Linked DNA regions of Acidicapsa acidisoli. Each later gene encodes a partner of the first gene's protein in a complex. Links are inferred from orthologs where the notes say so. Each region holds a gene or a part of one and is shown on either strand. Other genes may lie near its edges.

Region 1 (12,022 bases):
ACGCCGAGGATTCGGGCTGCCTCTTCGGCTTCAGCAGCGCGTTCCGTGGCGCTGCCACGGGTGCCGGATTCGCCTTGCGTCAGATCCAGAATTCCGGTGCGGAGGTTGCGCGCGGCCATGCGGAGGAGCGTGCCGCCGCAGGTCTGTTCGACATCGTCGCGGTGAGCTGCGATGGCCAGCACATCGACGGAAGGATCGGATGTGCTGGTCATCTGCTGGTCATGTGTAGCTCAGTCTGCATTGCCTTAGTAGACCGTGTTGTCTCCGTCTGTGATCGCGTCCATGTAGGCCACGTCGTAGGCGGTACCGGTGACGGTGACGTAGAAGTTGTTGATCGCCGATCCGTCGGTGGTCGAGTAGATATACACCTGGCCGCCTTCGGCGATGTAAACCTTGTTCAGACTGGTCACTGCGGCGATTCCCGTCAAGTCCCCCTGATACGGTTCGATCAGGGACACCGTGTTGGTGGACGTGTTGAACATTGTGAGACAGCCGTAGGGCTGGCCGGTCGCGTATCGCTCTCCCTCGGTGCAGCGAATGCCTCCGAGCCAGAGCGTGTTGTTATCGGCCAGAACCATGCGCGTCCGCTGACCTGGGGAGCTGTCACTGACGGAAATCGGGCTTCCGGCGGTGCTATTGGTGAGATTGATCGGGGTGAGATATCCGGAGAACAACTGGCCTGCCGCCAGAGTGCCGGTGGGAGATCCCTCTCCTAATACGTAGAGCGTGTCGACGTTGTCCGGACCGCCCGTCGCTTCCAGGGCGTTGCTGGCGCCGCCGGGCACCGCGATTGTGCTCTTTGTGAGAGCAGACGTGGTAGGAAGCGAGCCTTCCTGCTGGCCATCTGTCACGTTAAAGGGACCGGTCGGCAGAATGCTGACAGAGGAGGCGTTGCCGCCGCACTCGGGACCGCAGTTCAGGATGTAGATCGAGCTGCCGTCTTCGGAGAAGACGCCTTTGACCGGCCGATCGAAGCTCAACGGCGCACCGTAAGCGACGTTGAACTGCGTATTCATATTGTCCGGGCTCTGCATCTGCGCCAGGCACATGCCGGGTTTATTCTTCGGTTCGCAATCGACGTAGGGAGCCGGCCAGGTTTGATTCGTCAGGTAGAAGGCGGCGAGCGCGGCGGAGTCGGCGGAGGTCAGTTTCCGCGGATAGTAGGCGTAGTTGGAGTTCTGAACGAAGGCCAGCATGATCGTCCCGCCGGGATTCATCGAGACGTGGTTCACGCCGGGCAGGCTCAGGGCGTAGGTATTGCCCCCGGCCTTGTCCACTACCGTGAGCACGTTGGCCGACTGGCTGGCAGCAATGACCCATAACTGATTGCGTGAGACGAAGACGCTGGAGGAGAGTCCAGCGAGGGTCGCGGCGGAGCCGATTACGGACTCCTTCGCGTAGTTGATCAGGGTGAAGCTTCCGTCGCCCGATCCGTACACGGCGCCGATCTGCTCTTCGGGCATGTTTTGAATGGTGCTGGGCAGCGCGCCGCTATAGCCGCTGATGCTGAACGAAGGGACCTTGTCGTTGAAGCTTTGACGGATGTCGTAAAACGCGTCTACGAACTGAAGCAAGCCCTTGCTTGCCGCGCTGGGGTTCTGAATCGCGATGAGCACCCGATTGGCTATGCCGCTGGGTGGCAAAACACGGCCATCAAAATAGAAATTGTTTCCACAGCCCGCCAGTACACCCGCGGTGACAATCGCCGCCAAGGCGCAAATCACGAGACTTCTCTTCTTCAAAATCCTATACCTCAAATCAACAGGCTGACTGGCAAAGTATAACAAAGCGGGCATTGTACCCGCGCCCGGCCCAAGGGGCCGACTCGATATCCCGCTCGAACTGCTGTGAAAGAGAGTCTCGAATCCGTCTCCGCATTGGACGCAAATCAATGAACAAGGACAGCCGACTTGCAAACGCGATAGCATGATTTGTAACGTGCGAACCTTGAAGGAAATTTTTGCCGACCGGCCGGTGCTCTGTGACGGAGCGATGGGAACCGTCCTCTACGCTCGCGGAATCTTTATCAATCGCTGCTACGACGAGCTGAATCTCTCCGATCCCTCGCTGATCCTCTCGATTCACGAGGAGTATTTGCAGGGGGGAGCTGAAATTCTGGAGACGAACACCTTCGGGGCGAATCGCTTTCGCCTTGCCCGGCATGGATTGGCGAGCCGGACTGCGGAGATTAACGAAGCCGGTGTCCGTCTTGCGCGGCAGGCTGCCGAGCATCTCAAAGACAAGCAGGCGGGCGACGCCTGGGTAGCCGGATCGGTCGGCCCGCTTGGAGTGCATCTGGAGCCGCTGGGAAAGACCGGGCTGGAAGAGGCCCGCGCGGCATTTGCCGAGCAGATTGCCGCCCTGGCGGCGGCAGGCGCGGACATGCTGATGATTGAGACGATGCCCGCCCTGAACGAGGCTCGCGAGGCTCTGCTGGCGGCGAAAGAAACCGCTCCGGGATTGCCGGTCTTTGTGATGGTGACGGTGGATGATGACGGCAACTGCCTGGACGGATCATCCCCGGAACATGCGGCGACGATGTTCACCGAACTGGGAGCCGATGCGATTGGCTGCAACTGCTCTACGGGACCGGCTACCGTCCTGACGGCGATTGAGGCGATGCGGGCGGTTACTTCCCTGCCGCTGGTTGCGATGCCCAACGCCGGAATGCCGCGGGCTGTCGAGGGGCGCAACATCTATCTGTGTTCGCCAGAGTACATGGCGAGTTTTGCGCGCAAGGCCATCAAGGCCGGGGCGCAATATGTGGGTGGCTGCTGCGGAACTACGCCGAACCATATCCGGGCAATGAAATCGGCTATCCGCGCAATCGATGCTCAGAATCGCAATGAATCTCGCGATCAGGCGAATCCTAAGAGCGGGGTCGAGGTTCTTGGAGGCGCTTCTTCGGCGCTCAATGCAGAGATCCCGCCTGCGCCGCTTGCCGAGCGCTCCCAGATCGGCTCACTTGTGGCGGAAGGGACGTTCGTTACGCTGGTGGAGATCGTTCCGCCGCGCGGCATCGATTGCCATAAGGAGATCGAGGGGGCGCGGCTACTGGCTTCGCTTGGCGTACATGCGATCAACGTGCCGGATTCGCCGCGCGCTTCGGCTCGCATGAGCGCGCAGAGCCTGTGCATTCAGATTCAGCAGCACACCGGGATCGAGACGGTGCTGCACTATACCTGCCGCGACCGCAATGTTCTCAGCATTCAGTCGGACCTGCTCGGAGCATCGTCAATCGGATTGCACAATATTCTGTGCCTGACCGGCGATCCGCCCAAGCTGGGTAATTATCCCGATGCGACGGCGGTGTTTGACGTGGATGCGATTGGTCTGGTGAACATCGTGCGGAAGCTCAATTATGGCTTCGACATTGGCGGCAACTCGATCGGTGCCTCCACCAACTTCACCATCGGCGTTGCAGCCAACCCCGGCGTGCCGGACATTGAGCAGGAATTGCGCCGATTTGCCTGGAAGGTGGAGGCCGGCGCGGAATATGCCATTACCCAGCCGGTCTTTGACCTGCGATTGCTGGAGACATTCCTGCGCCGTATTGAGGAGTTTCGAATCCCGGTGATTGCGGGAATCTGGCCGCTGACCAGCTTGAGGAACGCCGAGGTGCTGCGCAATGATTTGCGTGTTTCGGTGCCCGAATCTGTGATGCTGCGCATGGCCCAGGCGGATTCGCCCGAAGCTGCCCGTGCGGAGGGCGTAAGCATCGCACGTGAGATGCTGATGGAAGCCCAGCCGATGGTGCAGGGCGTTCAGGTCAGCGCACCTTTCGGCCGGTACGCGCTGGCTGCCGAGGTCATTGCATCGGTCCTGCCGGAAGCAACAGGGCCGACACGCTAAACTGCTGCGGATCGGGCCACAAAAAGGAGCAAAGAGCCTGTATGGCTAACTTCGAAGACTCGCTGAAGAAGCTGGAAACGATTGTCGCGCAACTGGAGCAGGGCGATCTGGCTCTCGAAGAGTCCCTCAAGTTATTTGAAGAAGGCGTAGGCCTGTCGGCTGCCTGCAAGCAGGAGCTGGACGCTGCGGAAGGTAAAGTTCAGATGCTGGTGAAACAGCGCGACGGCAGCCAGAAACCTGAACCATTCCTGGCGGAGAGCTAGCCCGGCTGCTTCTAGGGCCATCGTTCAACTGGCCGTCAGCATGTATGATTTTTTGAACAGGATTGCCTGCTCTCAGGGAAGGCCTGTTCTAATTACTTCGATGCCTGAATCCAATCAAGACACAATTTCCAAATCCGAAGCCGCAGATTCGACGGCGCCTACCTCAATCCATGAAACGGCAGTGCGCGAGCCTTTTCGGCTAGACGGCCTGCACGCGCTCGTCACCGGCGGGGCAAGCGGCATCGGCGAGGCAACCTCGCGGGAGCTTGTTCGCGCAGGCGCGTTCGTCTGGATCGCGGACATCAACCTGACCGCGGCGAAGGCGCTTGCCTCCTCGCTGGGCAACGCTCAGGCCGTTTCCATGGATGTAACCTCAGCACAGTCCATAGAAGAGGCCGCTCTGCAACTGCCGCAACTCGATATTCTAGTGAACAATGCCGGGATCGGACATGTGGGCGGCATCGCAACGACACAGGCCGAGGATTTTGACCGGCTCTTGAACGTCAATGTCCGATCGGTTTTTCTGGTTACGCAGCGATTGCTGCCGCTGCTGCTGGCAAGCCCCGCAAAAGGCTCGATTGTGAACATCGGCTCGGTGGCCGGAATGATCGGAATCCGGCAGCGCTTTGCCTACTGCACTACGAAGGGTGCGGTGCTGGCCATGACGCGGCAGCTCGCGGTCGAGTACCCCAAGGAACTGCGGGTTAACGCCATCTGTCCCGGCACCGTGGAAACACCCTTTGTCGAAGGCTATCTGGACAAGTACCACGCGCATGAGAAAGAGAAGATTCGCGAAGAGTTGCGCGCGCGCCAGCCGATGGGACGCCTGGGACAGCCGGAAGAGGTTGCATCAATGGTGCGATATCTGAGTTCTCGCGAGGCCAGCTTCATCAGCGGTTCGCTATTCACAATCGACGGCGGTTGGACTGCCGCTTAAGCCTCTGTAACTCGAACGGGAGTTGGCATGAAATTAGTTTCCTTTTCTGAATTGAATAGACCTGCTGGTCCCGGTTCGATCCGTCCCGGAGTCCTGTTGGACGAGGGCAGCCGGGTAATTGATCTCACCACAGCCGGCCACGCCGATGCGCTGGCGGCAATCACCGCCGGAGTGACGGCGCTCACGAATGGCGGCGCGTATCGCGGCTACGCTGTCGACGAAATCAAGCTGCATGCGCCGCTCTCGAATCCGCCGCGCATCTTCTGCATCGGGCTCAACTATCGCGACCACGCCATCGAGTCCGGCATGGAGATCCCCAAGTTTCCGGTGGTCTTCTTCAAGATGGTGCCGTCGATTGTCGGGCCTGGCGACACAATCGTGATCCCGGAGATTACGAAAGAGCCGGATTATGAGGCCGAGTTTGCGTTCGTGATCGGAAAAGGGGGATTTCAGATTCCCGCGAGCAAGGCGATGGATCACGTCTACGGCTACACGATCATCAATGACGTTAGCGCTCGCGACATTCAGTTCTCGACGTCGCAATGGTCGCTCTCGAAGAGCCTGCCCACATTCTGCCCGATGGGGCCATCGATTGTGACTGCGGACGAGATTGCCGACCCGCATGCGCTCGATGTGCAACTCGCAATCGACGGCGAGGTGCTGCAGCACTCCAACACGCGCGAGCTGATCTTCAAGATTCCGGAGTTGATCGAATACATCTCGTCGATCACGCCGCTGTTGCCGGGAGATATCGTCTCCACCGGGACTCCTTTTGGCGTGGGGCTGGGGCGCAATCCGAAGCGCTGGCTTAAGGCGGGCGAGACCGTGACCATCACCATCGAAGGCCTGGGACAACTGACAAATCCAGTTGCCTAGGCCGCGGTTGTCTTCGCGGGACGCGCTCCGAACCAGGCGTAGAGCGCGATGCCGAGGAAGCATGCACCGGGCACACTGTAGGCGACATTTACGCTCATCGCGTCGGAGATCTTGCCCATGACAGGCGTGAGCGCGGCTCCGCCGATGATGGCCATCACCATCAGCGATCCGCCTGTCTTTGTTCGCGATCCGAGGCCATGAATCCCCAACGCGAAGATCGTCGGGAACATCATCGACATGAAGAAACTGCTGCACAGCAGGCAGATCACACCGACCCAGTTGAGCTGAGTAATCGCCATCAGCACCAGAAGGACGTTGCAGGCGGCAAAGATGCTGAGCAGCCGATCTGGGCGAACGTATTTCAGCAGCCACGCTGAGAGGAAGCGGCCAATGGCGAAGGCTGCGAGGGTTCCGGTGAGCATGTACCCGGCGACGCGCTCGGGCACTCCGGCATACGACTGCACATACTGGATGAAGTAGCTCCAGGTGCCTACCTGCGCGCCGACGTACAGGAATTGCGCCACGACGCCAAGGATAAAATGCCGCTTGAGCAATGTTCCAAGGCCGTCGCCGGTGCTGCCCTCTTCGTGCTCCTCTTCGACGTCGAGCGATGGGAACTTAGTGCGAGCGATGAGAAAGGCCAGGACCAGCGCTGCTATCCCGAGCACGAGATAGGGCGTCACGACGCGGATGATCTCTGAGTGCAGGTAGGCGGAGTATGTGCCATCCGCCTTCTTCGCTGCGATTTGACCTGCCGTCAGTTCCACGCCGGAAAAAATAAAAACCGTGCCGACCAAGGTGGCCGTGATGCTGCCTAACGGATTGAATGCCTGGGAGAAATTGAGCCGCTGCTCGGAGTTCTCCGGCGCACCCATCCGCACGATGATTGGATTGGCCGCCGTCTCAAGGAAAGACAGGCCGGAAGCGATGACGAACAGAGCCAACAGGAAGAAGCTGTAACTTCCGGCATTGGCTGCCGGCCAGAAAAGAAAGGAGCCGCTCGCGAGCAGGCACAACCCGGTCAGAATACCGAGCTTGTATCCGAAGCGCCGCATCAGGATTCCCGCCGGAATCGCCAAGCCAAAGTATCCCAGATAGAATGCCGTCTGAATGAATCCAGCCTCGAATCGCGTCAGGGCGAAGGATTTCATGAACTGGCGAATGAGGATGTCGTTCAGGTTGTTCGGAATCGCCCACATATAGAACAACGCCGTGACCAGCACAAAAGGCACCATGCGACCCGGCGGGACAATGGGCTGGTTCGACTCGCGCATCGGGTGAGTCTGCGAACTGGGAACAGTAATGTTCAAGTTAGTTCCACCTCGTCTTAGTAACTTGATTCGTCGAGCCTGTAGAAGCGCACGGCATTGCGGCCAAAGATCATTTCCTGCTCGTTCCGGCTAAGCTCTGATACAAAATCCTTTACAACATTGGCCCATCGCACATAACCACAAGCTGCGGCGCAGACAGGCCAGTCGGAACCAAAGAGCAACCGCTCCGGCCCGAAGGCCTCCAGCGCTGTCTCGACATAAGGCCGTAAATCGTCAACTGTCCATTCGTCGAAGTCGGCTTCGGTTACCATGCCGGAGAGCTTGCACGAAACATGAGGCCTTCGCGCAAGCTCGCGGATATGGGTTCGCCATGGCTCCAGTTCGCGGACGGCGATCAATGGCTTTGCGATGTGATCCAGGACCATCGGCTGCTCTGGGTGTTTGTCCACAAACCGGATCGCGGCGGGCAACTGGCGCTCGAAAATCAAGACATCGTATGTCAAGGAGTAGCGTTGCAGCAGTGCGATGCCGGAATTGAAATCATCGCGGGCCATGTATTCATCGGGCTCGCCCTGCAGCACGTGCCGCACTCCCTTCAGCTTCGGGTTTGCAGAGAGTGTATCGAGGGTCCGTTCGACATTCGGATCAATCAGCGGCACCCAGCCGACTACGCCCGCGATCCTTGGCTCTTTGTCAGCTAATTCGAGCAGCCATTCAGTTTCCGCCAGAGACTGGCAGGCCTGCACGGCAACCGTCGCGTCGATTCCTGCCTCGTCCAGCAAGGGCAGCAAATCCGCAGGCAAAAAATCCCGCCGGATGGCCGCCATCGAATCGTTGATCCAGCCAAATTCTTCGCGGGTATATTGCCAGAAATGCTGGTGCGCATCGACACGCATCGGTTTCGTTTCTATAGACATAGGCAACGCAATCGTATCCGCTCACACACAGGGTTGGCTATGGTATTCTCCGCGATGGTGGTCCCTGTCCGGAACCGTTTGTCATGGGACGAGCATCCAAGAGTGAAGTTATGAAGCCGATTTACATCGCCGCCTATTCTCAGTCCAAATTTGGCAAGTTGCTGGCCGTCACACAGGAGCAGATGATCGCGTCCGCTGTCGCAGGCGTCTGCGCCGAGATCGGGGTCACTGCTGACCAAATCGACTCCGGTTCCATCGCCGCTGCGTGCAACTTCTCGCTGCACCAACAGGGGTTGATGGCTGGCCTACTCGCTGGAGTTCCGGGGATGGCTGCGAAGCCCCTTGAGGCCGTCGAAAACGCTTGCGCCTCGGGAGGACAGGCGGTGCTTTCGGGCATCTACAAACTCCAGGCGGGGATTGGAGAAACGGCAATCGCTGTCGGGCTCGAAAAGATGCGCGATGACCAAGGCCGTGCCGACGGGGTTCGCGTCGGCGCTGCGCTCGGATATTTCTCCGACCCGGCCGAGCGGGGAGGCAAGACCTTTGTCTTTCCGCATATTTTTGCCGAGATCATGCAGCAATACATGCAGCATTGGTCGGTTTCGGAAGCCGAACTTGCGGCAATCGCCGTGCAGGAATACGCCAATGCCAGGCACAATCCGTTTGCGCAGATGCAGAAGGTCGAGGTGACTCTGGAGCAGGCCACAACGATAGGCGGAAACAATCGCTATCTGATCGATGGCTTGCCGCTCAAGACGTACGATTGCTCGCAGATTACGGATGGCTACGCCGCCATGATCCTTGCGACGGAAGAGGGCCTGAAGCGGCTCGGAGTCGACCGGCATAGCTGTGTGCAAATTGCAGGCTGGGGGCAGGCCGTCGACCCGCTGCAACACCAGCAGCGCCATGTGCTGGAACCGGCTGGTGCGTACCGGGCGATGCGCGGCGCATATGCCATGGCGGACATCACGCCGGCGGAGATTCAGGCTGCCGAGATTCACGATTGCTTTACGGTGATGGGCGCGCTGGGCACGGAGATCCTGGGCAAGGCCAAGCCCGGCAAGGGTGCGGCTTATTGGGCCGACGGCAACGCCGGCCCTGACGGGGATTGCGGTATTAACACTTCGGGCGGTCTCATTGCGAAGGGACACCCGGTTGGCGCAACGGGCGTTGCGATGATTGGCTGGGCGGCCTGGCAATTACTGAGCAAGGTACCGGCTCCGTTGCAGGTAGGCAACGCGGAACACGCGGCGACCTTTAACATCGGTGGACCGGTCTGCGCTTCGGTCTGCACGGTGCTGCGCGGCCCGCAATAGCCTTCCAATCAGCCGAGCGGAATCCAGCCACTGAGGGCGCTTGGAAATACGCCAAGCAGAGCTACTGCGAGCGCGATGATCACGAGAGTTGCGAGTTCGACGAATGAGATCAGCAGCGGCTCGGTCTGCGCTGATTTCACCACGTACACCCGCTTCAGCACCTGCAGATAGTAGAAGAGAGAAATTGCACTGGCGCCCAACGCCAGCGCCACGAGGGGCAGACCCCAATGGCCAGCGGTTGGCGAGCGCAGCACAGAAGCAAAAAGATTGAACTTGGCCCAGAAGCCGACTAACGGCGGAATTCCGGCGAGCGACAGAAGAAAAATCAGCATCGACCCCGCCAGAAGCGGATTGCGCCGGCTTAAGCCTGCGAACGCATCCAGCTTGTCGCTCCCTGTCGAACGCTCCACGATGGAGATTACTCCAAAAGCTCCGATGATCGTTAACGCGTAGGTCAGCGTGTAATAGAGGACCGACGCGCTGCTCTGGGGTGTGTGGGCGGCGATTCCAAGCAGCATGTAGCCTGCGTGTGCGATTGCCGAGTAGGCGAGCAGCCTGCGAACGCTGGTCTGGACCAGCGCTGCAAGATTGCCGAGCACGATGGAAGCGAAGGCCATCCAGACCAGGACCATGATCCATGGGGGATTTTGACCGTAAGGCTGGCTTCCGAGTACGCCGTCGGTCAGCGCAATGAGCACGGAGAAGCTGGCAACCTTGGAACCGGATGCGATCAGCGCAGCGATCTGCGTGGGCGCTCCCTGGTAAGTATCCGGAGCCCAGAGATGAAACGGCACTGCGGCGATCTTGAATCCGAGACCTGCGGCGACTAGCACCAGGGCCACGACCAGCAACGGACTGATGCTCTGCGACGCGAGGGCTGTGGCGATCTCAGACAAATTCGTGCTGCCGGTGAGGCCGTAGAGATAGCTGAAGCCGAAGAGCATCATTGCGGCGGACATGCCGCCGAAGAGGTAATACTTGAGAGCCGATTCCGCCGACTGCGCGGAACTCTTGGCGAACGCCGTCAGGACGTAAAGCGACAGGCTCAACAGCTCGAGTGCAACGAAGATGATCAGCAGATCACGCGCCGCCGTGACCAGGAGCATGCCGGTCGCGCTCAACAGCACAATGGCTGCATATTCGCCGGGATTGCGGGAGAACTCCGCTTTGACGCTTAGTAACAGCACCAAGGCTGTCAGAATCAAGATTCCGATCTGCGCTGCGGCCACGAGCGGGGTTGCCGCCAATGCGTCCGTGGCGAGGCTTGCTGTCTGAGGATGCGCGGACAGCCAGAGGACCGACGACAGACATCCGAGCACCCCCAGCACACACGCAGCCGCCATGCGGGTCGATTGCGCGCTCTTGCGCAGCCAGCCCAGATCGACGACCAGCACGAGCAGGGAGACTATTTCCAGAATCGTCTCTGGCAAAGTGACTGCAAACAGGTTGCCGTAATTCACGCCGTTTACAAGCGAGTTCATTGCCGGCCTCCCGTGAGCAGAACGTGAGGCATTGCCTGTACCGCTGGTGCGATTACGTCGAGCAGAAGACGCGGGTAAAGACCGATCACGAGACTTGTTCCAGTGAGCAGGATTACACCGGTCTTCTCCGCCCAGGTCACGGGCTCATACTCTGGTATTGGGACGCTGGCTCCGCTTGAGTCAATCGCTGGCAGGTCGCTGAAGAAGACCCGCTGCATGGCTCGCCAGGTGTAGGCGACACCGATGACGATTCCGAGACCGGCCAGCACGGCGAACCACGGGAATGCACGCCATGCGCCAACGAGAACCTGCACTTCCGCTACAAAACCGCTAAAGCCCGGCAATCCCATCGAAGCCATTCCGGCGATGACAAAGAGCCATGCGGCAAAGGGCATCGCCTTGCCCAGTTGCAGCCTGCTCAAGATTCCCAGATCCCTAGTGTGGGTGCGTTCGTAGACGATGCGGCCGACCGTTGCGAAGAGCAGGCCGGCGAGGATTCCATGCGAGAACATTTGCAATACCGCGCCATCGATACCGATCTGCGTCAGTGTCAGCAGGCCGAGCAGAACGAGCCCCATGTGGCTCACACTGGAGTAGCCGATGACAAATTTGAAGTCGTTCTGTACCAGGGCGACCACTGCGCCGTAGAGGATGCCGATGACGGCGAAGAGCGCGAAGACCGTGCGCCAGGAATCGATGCCCAGGACTGAGAATCCCCATGGATCAAGGCCGTGCGGGAAAAGCGTCATCGCAACGCGCAGGCAGCCGTAGGCGCCCAGCTTCATGACTACGCCGGCCAGCAGCATGGAAGCGGCGGTTGGCGCGGCGACGTGACCTGTAGGCGCCCAGGTGTGAAAGGGCCACATGCCCGCGAGAATTGCGAAGCCGGTAAAGACCAGCGGGAAGGCCCACATCTGGAAGCTGATAGGAAAGGGATACTGCGCGAGTGCCTGCAGATTCATCGTGTGGCTGCCTGCCGTTGCGTAAGCCGCCAATAAGCCGATCAATACCATCGCGGAACCTGCAAACGAGTAGAGAGCCAGTTTCATTGCTCCGTATTCGCAGCGGGTCGAGCCCCAGATCGCGATGAGGAAATACTTGGGCACGAT
Region 2 (12,083 bases), on another replicon or contig:
CTATTTGTCGGCCATTCGTGGAACGGACGGAAAGCCCTCCGGCATATTGGCCGTTGCGCTGGACCAGACACTGAGCCATCGCCAGGAGCGGGCGCTGCGTGAGTCCCGAGAGCGATACCGGGATCTGTTTGAAAATGCAAACGAGATGATCGCCACGCTGAATCCGGCTGGCCAGTTTGTTTACGTCAATCCTGTCTGGAAATCATGCTTTGGCCTGGGTGATAGCGACTTCAACAAGCTTGAGTCGCTGGAGATGGTCTTCAGCGAGGATTGCCGCTCCGAGGTTGGCAGACTTTTCCGGCTGGCGATGGAGGGCGAAACAGTCGAGCGGGAGCCGGTTCGCACGCACACGTTGGATGGCCGGGTGCTGGACCTGGAACTGAGCCTGAGCCGCAGGCAAAAGGGCGACAATCCTCTGGCAATCCGCTGCCTTCTGCGCGACATCACCCCGCAGAAGCAACGCGAGCGGAGATTGGCGCTGCAATTAGTGGTGAGCCAGATTGTGGGCCAGAGCACTTCGCCGGAAGTCGCTTCGATGCGCATTCTGGAATCGGTTTGCCTCTCGCAAGGCTGGGACGCGGCGATTCTGTGGACGGTCAATGAGGAAGAGGAACGGCTGCAGTTCTACTCCGCCTGGGGTGCACCGGGGAAAAAGAGCGAGGCACTGATCCAGGAAAGCATGGGGCAGTCGATCGGCAAGGGTCCGGAGCTGCCAGGGCGCGTGTGGGTGCAGGGCCGCCCAGTATGGATGGAAGATCTGGCCGCCACGCTGGCTGCTGGGCCGGCTGCGGTCCGGCTGCAGGCAGCGTTGCGCCACGGGCTTGTAACCGGCTGGGCGATTCCGGTGCGCGTGGGCAACAACCTCATTGCAGTTCTCGAGTTTTACTGCCACCAGCGCCATCGCGAGGAACGCGAGACGATGGCGACGCTGGAAACTGTCTCTTCGTCTCTGGGCCAGATGCTGGCGCGTTCGCGCGAGCAGGGCCGAGTGGAGGAGCTGCATCGCACTCAGGAAATTCTGCTGGACACGATTGAAGATGGGATCTGCGGCGCGGACCGCAACGGGCTGGCCAGCCTCGTGAATCCTGCGGCGGGACGGCTGCTCGGAGCTTCGCCCGCTGAGCTTACCGGCGCTTCGGTTCACGATCTGCTGCATGGCTCTATGCCCGGCGGCAGCCGGTGCGGCGACGACTGTGTCTTGCTGCGGGCACTAACGCGCAAGCTGTCGGCCTCAGCGGAGATCACCGTGTATCGCCGCGATGGCAAGTCGTTTCCGGCGGAGTTTTCGCTGACGCCCATCCTCGAACAGGGCCGCTACACCGGATCTGTCCTTAGCTTCCGCGATATCAGTCAGCGGTATGCACTCGACCGCATGAAAGACGAGTTCGTCTCGACGGTAAGCCACGAACTGCGCACTCCGCTCACTTCGATTCGAGGAGCGCTGGGTTTGCTCTCGGCCGGATTGCTGGGCACCGTGAGCGACAAGGCTGCCAATCTGCTGCGGATTGCGCTTTCGAATTCGGATCGGCTGGTGCGGCTGATCAATGACATTCTCGATCTGGAGCGCATCCAGAGCGGTCGTGAGCCGCTCACCTTCCGTCCGATTGCCTTGAGCGAGATTGTGCGGCAGGCGATCGACGGCATGCAGCCGGTGGCCGATGCCGCGAATGTTCAGTTGATCCACGACTCCAACGTGGTGCAGGTCTCCGCCGACCCGGATCGGATGCTGCAGGTGATCACCAACCTGCTTTCAAACGCGGTGAAGTTCTCGCCCGAAGGCGCGACTGTTTCGGTGACACTACGCGAGGGCTCGAACTCCATGACGCTCTCGGTAATCGACCAGGGTCGCGGCATTCCAGCCGACAAGCTGGACTCGATCTTTGACCGCTTCCAGCAGGTCGATGCCTCCGATTCGCGGCAAAAGGGCGGCAGCGGCCTCGGACTGGCAATCTGCCGGACGATCGTGCAGCAGCACGGTGGCCGAATCTGGGCGGAGCGCAACAACGTCCGCGGCTCGACCTTCCGCGTGGTTTTACCGCTTCAGCCGCATGTGACGTCCACGCCGACGGCAACCCCTATCGACGAACCGGATCGCGGCCGGGTTTTGCTGGCCGACGCCAACCTCTCGACGCGACCCCTTGTCGCCAACCAGTTGCGCCGCCAGGGTTATCGCGTCGTGGAAACCGGCACGGTCGAAGAGACGCTTGCGGCGCTATCAACTGGCGTGGATTCGGAACATCCCGATGGGGTACAGGGCGGAATCGAAGCGATTCTGGTGGATATCTCGCTGGACGGGTTGAACGGATGGGAGATTTTGCCTCGCCTGCGTATGGAGCCATCGGCGGCTGGCGTTCCGATTGTGCTGCTGAGCGTAGACCATCCCAATCCTTCTCTTCCGATTCCTACCGGCGCGGATGGTTGGGTTTCGCAGTCGCCGAATGACGAAACGCTGTTGAACGAGCTGGCTCGGGTTCTTTCCAGTCCCGGGGAAAAGGCGCGCATTCTGGTGGTCGAAGACGATGTGGACCTCGCGCGCGTCATCGGCGCGGTCTTTGCCAAAGATGGCATCGACGTGATGCTGGTGCACACACGGCAGGCTGCGCTCGATGCCTGTGTCTCCTTCCTGCCGCAATTGCTCGTGTTGGACCTCTCGCTGCCGGATGGGGATGGTTTCAACGTGGTGGACTGGCTGCGCCAGCATGAGGATCTGGCTCATCTGCCACTAGTGGTGTATTCGGCCCGGGAGATTCCGCCGGCGGAACGATCTCAGCTGCAGCTTGGACCGACTCACTTCTTGACGAAGGCGAAGGTACAGCCGCAGCAGTTGGAGTCGCTGGTCTTGACGATGCTGCGCCGTTCGCGTCAGATGGAAGAATCCCTTTGCCTCGTACCTCCAAGCAACCCCGATCAGCCGCGAGGTTCTGCGACGGACTGAGTCTGCGCCAGTAATTGAAACTCGTGCGTTGCCATTTGTAAGTATGTATAGGAGTACCGCTTGTCCCGCCGAATTCTGATCATTGACGATGAAGACGATATTCGCCAGGTCGCCGCGCTCAGCCTCGAAACCGTAGCTGGGTGGGATGTGATCGTGGCTAACTCTGGCGCGCAGGGGCTGCTGCGTGCCGCCGAACACCAGCCCGACGCGATTCTGCTGGATGTCATGATGCCTGGGATGGATGGGCCGACGACTTTTCGCGAATTGCGCAAGAACCCGGCTACGGCAAAGATTCCTGTACTGCTGCTGACGGCCAAAGTGCAGGGCCCGGACCAACGGCGATTCGCGGATCTGGGCGTGGAGGCGGTGCTGATGAAGCCGTTCGATCCCCTGACGCTGTCGACCCAGATGGAGAAGATTCTCGGCTGGGAATGATGCAGTGTTGACGCACTGCCGTCCAGGCGCAAAGACATTATGGCCAGTACGCCTCCTGAAACTCGACCAGCCACGCCGCCATCCCTTTCAGACGCCCTGAATCGTCTGTGGGTGAAATTCTTGCCGGATATCGAAAATCGCGTCTCGATTCTGGAAGCTGCGGTTAGGGCGCACGCTGACGGCCACCTGTCGGAGGAGCATCGCGGGGCGGCTCACGCAGCGGCGCATAAGCTGGCTGGAACGCTGGGCACATTTGGGCTGCATCGTGGGACCGACCTTGCCAGGCAGATTGAGTTGGAGTTTGCCGATGAGTTGCCCAGCACCGCTCAGGTATCTTTGTGGATTGCGGAACTTCGCAGCGTGATCGAGCGTCGTCAATAACAGCGAGATGAATCACGGACCATTGGCGCGGATCGGCCTGAGTTTGATTGTGCTGGGTATTCTGTTTCTTGCCGCGGCTGGGCTTGCCCGATTGGGGTGGCCGCTGGGGCGGTTGCCGGGAGATATTTCGGTTCGCGGAAAGCACTTCGCCTTCTATGCGCCGATTGCCACCTGCCTGCTGTCGTCCGTCGTGCTTACGCTGTTGTTCTGGCTGGTTAGCCATTTCCGGCGATAAGATGCGCTACGCTTGTGAACGCTCATCGAGGAGTTACCGGGCAGCGCCTTGCACTGGCTTGGCCTGCGTGTAGTCGGCTGGAATAGCGAAGAACGCCGGGTTGGGTTCGTTGCGGTTCAACTGCGTGACAGTCATCGCGACACTGCCCGTCCGCGGATCGCTGTGCTTGACGATCAGGTTCATGTGAAGATCGTCCGAGTACCAGAACTCGTCTGTGACCGGGATTTCCTTGCCCATGCCGCTGGCTTCTGCTGGGATTTCCTGTGTCTCGCGAACGCCATGTGCGAGCACACCGGCGATTTCGCGCATTCCCAGATCTTCTTCCCGTGTGAATTGACTTTGCGGAAGGCTGCGGGCCGTCGGCGAGGCGAGCAGTTGCGGCGGCTCCGTTGACGGCGGGTGATTCACGATTGCTGTCGAGAATGTCTTGTTGGCTGGATCGAGATAAGCCGTAGTTCTGGATACGGGATCGTAGAGATGAATGCTTTGGATCGCAGGGATCACATTGTCCGAAACCGAAACGAGCATTCTCGACTCGTTGTGGATGCGGCCCTGACTGTCACGGCCAATCTCCCGAATCGTCCTGAGATTGACCAATGCGCCATCGCTTTGAACGATGGATCTCTCGACCTGCACAACGCCCTTAAAGGGAGCATTCGCCACTGGTGTGACGAAAATATCCGGCCGAGCTTGGGCAAAAACTGCCGGAGCGGCGATAGCGAAGCCGAGCAAAAGCGCGCCAGACCAGCCGGCGAGTGATTGGCGGGAAGGCACGAGCACCTCCAGAGAAATCCGTCGGGGCAAGAATAGTCCAATCCTGAAGGGCATTCAAGGACAAAACTGGCTGATCGGAACTGGCACCCGGTTTCAGGGAATCGGCTCATTGCGTAGGTACGAACGATTACACTTTGTGTTGGTGAGTGCAAAGACTTCATCCTCGAAACAGCCCGCGACGCCGCAACTAGACCTGCTCTTTGAGGTGGCTGCTCCGGTCGAAGAGGCGATCCCGAAGGTTGCCCCGCGGCGCAGCCGGGAGCGGCGAACGTGGCTCGTCCATCAGCTCGTCTCCGAGGCACGGGAGCTGGTCGAGGCGGAATTCGGCGATGTCTGGGTCGAAGGAGAAATCTCCAACTTCCGTCCGGCGTCTTCAGGCCACCTGTATTTCACGCTGAAGGATGCCGAGGCGCAGCTTCCTGTGGTGCTCTTCCGCCGCCAGGCGATGCTGCTTCGCTTCCGGCCGGAAGATGGCCTACAGGTTCGAGTACGCGGCAAAGCCAGCGTCTACGAGCAGCGGGGTCAGCTTCAGCTTGTGGCGGAAACGATGGAGCCTGTGGGCGCAGGCAGCCTGCAACTGGCCTTTGAACAACTGCGCGACAGGCTGAAAGCCGAAGGGCTATTTGACGCGGAGCGGAAGCAGCCACTGCCGGCATTTCCACGCACCGTTGCGGTGCTGACATCTCCAACCGGGGCAGTGATCCGAGACTTTCTGAACATTGTGAGGCGGCGCAATTCGGGATTGAATGTGCTGGTTGTCCCGATGGCCGTGCAGGGCGACAATGCGGCGGGAGAGATTGAGTCCGCAATTGCGATGACAAATGATTCTGGCCTTGCGGACCTGATCGTGCTGGCGCGCGGCGGGGGATCTCTGGAAGATCTTGCTGCGTTCAACAGCGAACGCGTGGCGCGGGCTGTTGCCGCTTCGGCTTTACCGGTAGTTTCAGCGGTTGGCCATGAAACTGATTTTACGATTGCCGATTTTGTGGCTGATCTGCGCGCTCCAACGCCTTCGGCTGCGGCGGAGCTGGTGACGGAAGCCCAGCATAAGGTCGAGGAGTTAATCGCGGTGCTCTCAAATCGTCTGATCCGGGCAGCGCGGTTTCAGCTTTTGCAGGCCCGGCAAAGTCTGGCGCATCTCCCCGTGGCATACACGCAGCAGCGCGTCGCATCGACCATCCACCGGCTCCAACAACGGCTGGACGATCTTGGCTTCCGTATGGAATCGGCGATGAATGAAATGCTCCGCGAACGCCAGCGGACAGTTGGCGAGCTGACGGCGGCTATTCTCAGCCATGATCCGCGACAAGAGCTCAGCGCGGCCCGCGAACTGCTCGCTTCCTGCCAGTCGCGCCTTGATTATTCGCTGCATCGGCGCTTGGCGGCGGCCAGGTTTCGCTGCGAGTCGGTGGACGCGCGGCTCTATCGCTCGACACAGATTTCCATGACCGCGCATCGGTCCGATTGGACCAATCTGCGCGGCAGGCTGCAGGCGCTATCGCCGGTGGCTGTACTGCAACGCGGCTACGCTCTCGTACAAAATGAGAACGGAGTTGTCGTTCGCTCGGCAGGCCAGCTTGTAGTTGGCGAGACGGTCCAGACGCGGCTGGGCGATGGTGGTTTCTCGAGCAACGTCACGGCGGTCAACGTCATGACAATCCAGCCCAACAAAAAGAAAAAGGACAAACCAACTTCCAAATGAGACAGCTTTTCGGCACCGACGGCATTCGCGGCATTGCAGGCACGGCACCACTCGACACAAACACGATCTACGCCGTCGGGCTCGCCCTGGCGCACCAACTGAGACCCGGCGCTCTTGCGAATGGATTGGTAGGTGCGAGGGTGATCCTGGGAAGGGATACGCGGGAATCGAGCCCTTGGATTACGAAGATGCTCGCCGCCGGGCTGCGCGCAGGCGGTGCCGAGGTTGAGAGCGCCGGCATCGTACCTACGCCCGCGATTGCGCATCTGGCGCACACGCACGGCTTCCATGCGGGAGTGGTGGTCTCGGCAAGCCATAATCCGTGGGAAGACAACGGGATCAAGCTCTTTGGTCCCGATGGAAAAAAGCTGCCCGATCAGACGGAACTTGCGATTGAAGAGGTGATCTTCAAGCATGCGATTGCGACGACTCCGCCGGATATGGCTGATGTGCCGGAGATCGAGGATCAGTTGCACTATGCCGAGGAATATGTGGCCTACTTGCTGGCTGCGGTTCCCGGTTTGCGTCTTGACGGGATTGCCGGGCATAGCATCGTGGTCGATTGCGCCAACGGCGCGGCGGCTGCGGTTGCGCCGAAGATTTTCGCTGCGCTGGGCGGGAATGTGACTTTGCTCAATATCTCGCCGGATGGGCGAAATATCAATGACCATTGCGGGGCGCTGCACCCGAAGACCGTAGCTGTCGAGGTTGCGCAGCGCGGGGCAAACCTTGGGATCACCTTTGATGGTGATGCCGACCGCTGTCTCTTTGCCGGGGCTTCCAACAATGTCATCAATGGAGACGCGATTCTGCTGATGGCTGCGCGCGACCTGCAGGAGCGAGGACTGCTAACGGACAACGTGATTGTGGCTACCACCATGTCAAACATGGGGCTGGAAGCTGCGCTGAAGCGGTCCGGGATTACGATGCTTCGCGCTCAGGTGGGAGATCGCTACGTACTGGAACTGATGCAGCAACGGAATGCGGCGCTGGGCGGCGAGCAGTCGGGGCACATCCTGTTTCCGCATTTGGCGACTACAGGCGATGGGTTGCTGACTTCGCTGGTGGTGCTGGACCTGATCGCACGCACCGGCAAGGCGGTCGAGGAATTAACCGCGGACCTCAAGGTCTTTCCGCAGGTAATTGTGAATGTGAAGGTGCGCGAGAAGAAGCCGCTTGAAGACATTCCCTCAGTCGCGGAGCGCATCCGTGCGGCAGAGGCTGAGTTGGCTGACTCGGGGCGCGTAGTTATCCGCTACTCAGGCACGGAGGCTTTAGCGCGAGTGATGATTGAAGCAGAGAGCGAAACCGCGATGAAGCACCATGCGGAAGCTATCGCCGGAGCTATCCGATCGGAGCTGGGCATCGAAACAAGTCAATCGTAGAGACACGAACGTGAGAATACCCTAATTTCTCATCGACAACACTTCCCTCTCCTGGCTACAGAATTGCTGGCTTGAAGTGAACCAGTGCAGGTAGCACTTCCCCGGGAGGTCGGTGTTGCAACGGATTAAGAGTTCAGAGCCTGTTCTCGATTTGTCTTCGGCTGCCGTTTCTGCCAAGCAACCCTTCCGCCTGATAGAAGAATTTCCTTACTTTGGGAAAAAGGCGTCCTGCTGGAACGGCCGGGCCGCAGTGGAGAAGCGCGGGACAACTGGATTGCTCTTCTGGAACTAGATTCCTCTCATTTAGGTGCTCTAAGCCGTCTTGGGGGGAATTCTCGCTGCTGCGGGAGAAAACCAGCTCGCGCTCGAGATCTTCTGGAATGCTGTAGCGCTGCATCTAGGCGATCCGATGTTCCTGGTGAACCTGGCTAACATACTGATCAAAGAGGATCAGTATGAGCTGGCGCGGGAGCAGTTGGAGCGGGCGCTCAGTCTCGATTCGAATTTCCGGCCTGCGCATGCTGGCTTGGCTTTTCTGTTGCCCCGCCTGGGTGAACCGGGGATGGCTACACGGCATGGACGCATTGCATTTCAAGGCCGATGTCTGGTTGGATCGCAATACCGGGGCGATGCGACGCCGATCACGGTTTTGGAGCTGATTTCGACGCGTGGGGGCAATGTTCGCATACAGAATTTCCTGAGCGGTCAAATCTTTCAACGTTATCTTGTCACTGCCGAGTTCTATGACACCAACACTCCGTTACCGCCGCATCAACTGGTGGTCAACGCGATTGGGGATGCGGACGCGGCTGGCGCGGCGCTGGCTGGGGCGAGCGCTTTGTTGGCGCACACGACGGCTCCGGTGATCAATCCTCCCGGAGCAGTGTTGGCTACGGGCCGTGCTGCTGTTGCACGGCAGCTGGCTACGATACCAGGGATTGTCACTGCCCGGACTGCTTCGGTACACCGTGATTTGCTCACCGGGCCGGATGCTTTGGTCAGTCTCGTGGAGATGGGATTTGCGTTTCCATTGTTGCTTCGATCGCCGGGATTTCATGGGGGCGAGCACTTTCTGCGGCTTGAAACTGGGGCGGAGTTGCCAGCTGCGCTTGATGCGCTGCCGTGACGCGAGTTGCTGGTGATGCAGTATCTCGACGCTCGCGGACCGAATGGAAAGTTTCGCAAGTATCGAGTGATGATGATTGATGGGCGGCTCTATCCGCTGCATTGCGCTGTTTCACATCATTGGAAAATTCATCACTTCAGCGCAGAGATGGAGGATTATCCGGAGCATCGCGCCGAGGATGCTGCTTTTCTGGGCGATATGCCCGCTGTGCTCGGACCGCGCGTGATGGCGGCGCTTGAAGCGATTCAGGCTGTTCTCAGCCTCGATTATGGCGGCATTGATTTTGGCGTCTATGCGGACGGCGATCTGCTGCTCTTCGAAGCCAATGCGGCGATGGTGATTTTACCGACCGTCGAGGATGCGCGATGGGATTATCGGCGGCCTGCTGTGGAGCGAGTTGGCCGGGCTGTCCATAGATTGCTGGTGGCGAGAGCGAGACCAGAAGCAAGAACTTAGTATGCAACGCACCAAGATAAGGCCAGTGATGCGGCCTTCGATATAGAAGCCTGCAGTCTGTGAATGGACGAAGAAAAACGCTCCGTTTCCACAACCTTTCTTCTACTCAGTGTTCCAGAAGATATGTAGGCGCCTGCATTCCGCAGTAGGGTCTTCACTTCCGGTATCTGGCAAGTAATCTATCTCGTCGCAGCTTTTCTCTGCGAAAAGCTCCTCTCAGATGTGCCTCAAAACCATAGTTGAAGTGGAGATAGTCCAGAGTAAACTCCCGGCAGAGCCGGCACACCCATGCAACGCAGGAGAATGCAACATGAACGGTTTGTTGAAGAAGCTCACCTTTGCGGCGCCTATCGTCGCCGTTGTACTTACCCTTACTCCAATTGCCGCTCAGGCGCAAGAGATCTTTCCGATTGAAGGCGGTCGGACCACGGTAACTCTGTCGAAGGCTTTCCTGGCTGATGTAACAGCCATCAAAGCAACTCCGACGTCCATTGTTCCCTCGCAACTCTACAACAACCAGATATTCTTCCCCATAACTTCGGGCGCAATCAGCCTCGATACGGCGACGGGGCAGATACTGCATTCCGGCGGCATAACCCTTACTGCCGGAACAAAGGTAGTGCGGTTGGATAGCTTCATTCTCAACACGCTGGGCGAGCAGCCTTATGTTACAGCCCTGGTTGTAGCCAATGGCAGGTTTCTCGGCCGCATCAATGTTTTTGACGCGGAACTTTCGAGCGACCTCAAGCTCCCGCTTGTGCCGGAAGACGGAGACTTTTTCCTTTCAGGCACCAAGCTGACCCTCGACCCGGCTGGAGCCGCCGCCTTAAATGATGCCTTCGGAGTCAAGACCTTCGAAGACAATCTTTATATCGGTTATGCTCTGTCTCTTGTGTTCGTCCCACTCAACGCAGACGGGATCTAACTTATTACGACCGAGGCATTCTGCGACCGGAGGAATGCCTCGGACTCACACTTAACATGATATTTCCCCGAACAGAGTCGACTTGCCTGCTATCTTGAAAATCAGGATTTCGGGAGACTCGCTTGAATCGACTTTTGCGCGCGGCTTCGTGGCTGTTTTTCGTTGGCATCATGTATCTCATTCTCACTGAGGCGGTTTGGCCCTGGCTGAAGCTGCCGGACCTGGGAAATATCGGATTCACGCTGGTTTTTGTGCTGTTTTCGATCACTCATTGCATAGTCATCGAAGGCGCTCGTCGTACCGCGATGTTCTTTGCGATCTCCGCAATTGTCTCTTTTGTGCTCGAAGAGGTTGGCGTTCGCACCGGCCTGGTGTATGGCGCTTATCACTACAGCGACATGCTAGGCGCGAAGCTTGGGCATGTGCCGATTCTCATTCCGCTGGCTTGGTTCATGATGATCTACCCGTCATGGATGGTGGCGCGGGCGCTGCTGTGTGGCGTCGACCAACAATCACTTGCTGGCAACACTGGTCGCGCGGTTGTGGCTGCGTGTGTGATGACTGGCTGGGATATGGTGATGGACCCCGGCATGGCCGCATCGGGCAACTGGATCTGGGAAAAAGGCGGCGCTTATTTTGGCGTTCCTATCCACAACTACTTTGGCTGGCTGTTTACGACTTTTCTGGTGTACTGGATCGCCGGTTTTCTCTGGCGGAAAGCGGATAAGCCAGTCGGCGTTGCTCGGATGTATGAGTCTCTGCCGGTGATTGTTTATGCGTTTTTTGCTGTGCGATATGTTGCTTCGAATCGAATTCCTGCTTTACAGGTGGTTGCAATGTTTTCGATGGGGTTGCCTGCATTGCTAGCGTTGATTCGGATTGGTGTGCCTGTAGACAAGAGTGCAAAGGCAGAATAGTGGAGGCAATTTCGAGCGTGAAGACGACGGTACTCTGTATCTCATTCATTCTTTTCGTTACAGTACTTTTTGGGGTATTTCGAACAATCCTTGAACGACGATGCCCGTTCGTTCGGGAGTTCAACGACACTACATGGCAAGCGTATATCGTCTTGATGGTGGTTGCCGCTGGACTGTTCGCTTGGGCTCGTCTCGATTTGCATGTCGAATCGGTGGAAATTGCTGGTGTGAAGGCAACGGTCGGACAGCTTCAGCAAAATGTCCAATCGCTCTCCCAACAAATGGAAGTATTCTTCAAGAACAAACGAATTGAAACATTTGACAAGACAAATTGGCAGCGCGTCCGAACGGTAAGTAACCCCGGACAGAGCTTGATGCTTGAGGTAACGCTTGATGAGGAACCGATTCCGGGGAGTGTTGAGGTCTTTGAAGGAGTCCTGCTAATGCCCGAACAGAAGTACAGTATCGAAGGGCGAGTGGTACGATTTCCAGCGAACACAAATAAGCCCGTTAACGGACTTACGATAAAGTATTATCCGCGCATTACCCAACATTAAAGATGATCTCTTAAATGATTTTCAATTCATTCCATGTCGCGCCAGTTATTGCCGAAGGCCTGGTCGGCTACTATTGGGACGCGTAACTGGATTACATTTTCCATTGCGTCTTTGACCAACCTGGTTATCACTTCTGTTTCGTCTTCGGGGACTTCGAATAACAGTTCGTCGTGGACCTGGAGGACCATGCGAGTCTTCAGGTTTTCGTTTGTTAGTTTTTTGTCGATGGTGATCATGGCGCGTTTGATCAGGTCG

Evidence for each region.
Region 2: the proteins of OHL23_RS14115 (region 1) and xseA are in contact, whole or in part, in a cryo-EM structure (PDB 8TXR), measured with the Escherichia coli proteins. The link is inferred for Acidicapsa acidisoli from one-to-one orthologs.

What each region holds. Positions count from the first base shown.
Region 1 is NZ_JAGSYI010000002.1:993,592-1,005,613, forward strand. The notes cover bases 2,670-5,504. They hold OHL23_RS14115 (exodeoxyribonuclease VII small subunit), read left to right. Parts: upstream 2,670-3,893; coding sequence 3,894-4,115; downstream 4,116-5,504. Other genes in these bases: OHL23_RS14110 (bifunctional homocysteine S-methyltransferase/methylenetetrahydrofolate reductase), read left to right, coding at 2,670-3,852; OHL23_RS14120 (SDR family NAD(P)-dependent oxidoreductase), read left to right, coding at 4,297-5,052; OHL23_RS14125 (fumarylacetoacetate hydrolase family protein), read left to right, coding at 5,080-5,504. Also shown: bacillithiol biosynthesis deacetylase BshB1, read right to left, coding at 1-212; OHL23_RS14105 (hypothetical protein), read right to left, coding at 246-1,724; more of OHL23_RS14110, read left to right, coding at 1,993-2,669; more of OHL23_RS14125, read left to right, coding at 5,505-5,928; fucP (L-fucose:H+ symporter permease), read right to left, coding at 5,925-7,238; OHL23_RS14135 (amidohydrolase family protein), read right to left, coding at 7,256-8,116; OHL23_RS14140 (thiolase family protein), read left to right, coding at 8,227-9,432; OHL23_RS14145 (NADH-quinone oxidoreductase subunit N), read right to left, coding at 9,441-10,913; OHL23_RS14150 (complex I subunit 4 family protein), read right to left, coding at 10,910-12,022. UniProt on the Escherichia coli protein: Bidirectionally degrades single-stranded DNA into large acid-insoluble oligonucleotides, which are then degraded further into small acid-soluble oligonucleotides.
Region 2 is NZ_JAGSYI010000003.1:363,914-375,996, forward strand. What follows is about bases 4,287-7,182. They hold xseA (exodeoxyribonuclease VII large subunit), read left to right. Parts: upstream 4,287-4,902; coding sequence 4,903-6,462; downstream 6,463-7,182. Other genes in these bases: OHL23_RS19335 (hypothetical protein), read right to left, coding at 4,287-4,760; glmM (phosphoglucosamine mutase), read left to right, coding at 6,459-7,182. Also shown: OHL23_RS19315 (PAS domain S-box protein), read left to right, coding at 1-2,935; OHL23_RS19320 (response regulator), read left to right, coding at 2,996-3,370; OHL23_RS19325 (Hpt domain-containing protein), read left to right, coding at 3,410-3,751; OHL23_RS19330 (DUF2905 domain-containing protein), read left to right, coding at 3,759-3,986; more of OHL23_RS19335, read right to left, coding at 4,020-4,286; more of glmM, read left to right, coding at 7,183-7,847; OHL23_RS19350 (tetratricopeptide repeat protein), read left to right, coding at 8,170-8,973; OHL23_RS19355 (ATP-grasp domain-containing protein), read left to right, coding at 8,986-9,429; OHL23_RS19360 (hypothetical protein), read left to right, coding at 9,740-10,354; OHL23_RS19365 (carotenoid biosynthesis protein), read left to right, coding at 10,477-11,271; OHL23_RS19370 (hypothetical protein), read left to right, coding at 11,289-11,828; polA (DNA polymerase I), read right to left, coding at 11,855-12,083. UniProt on the Escherichia coli protein: Bidirectionally degrades single-stranded DNA into large acid-insoluble oligonucleotides, which are then degraded further into small acid-soluble oligonucleotides.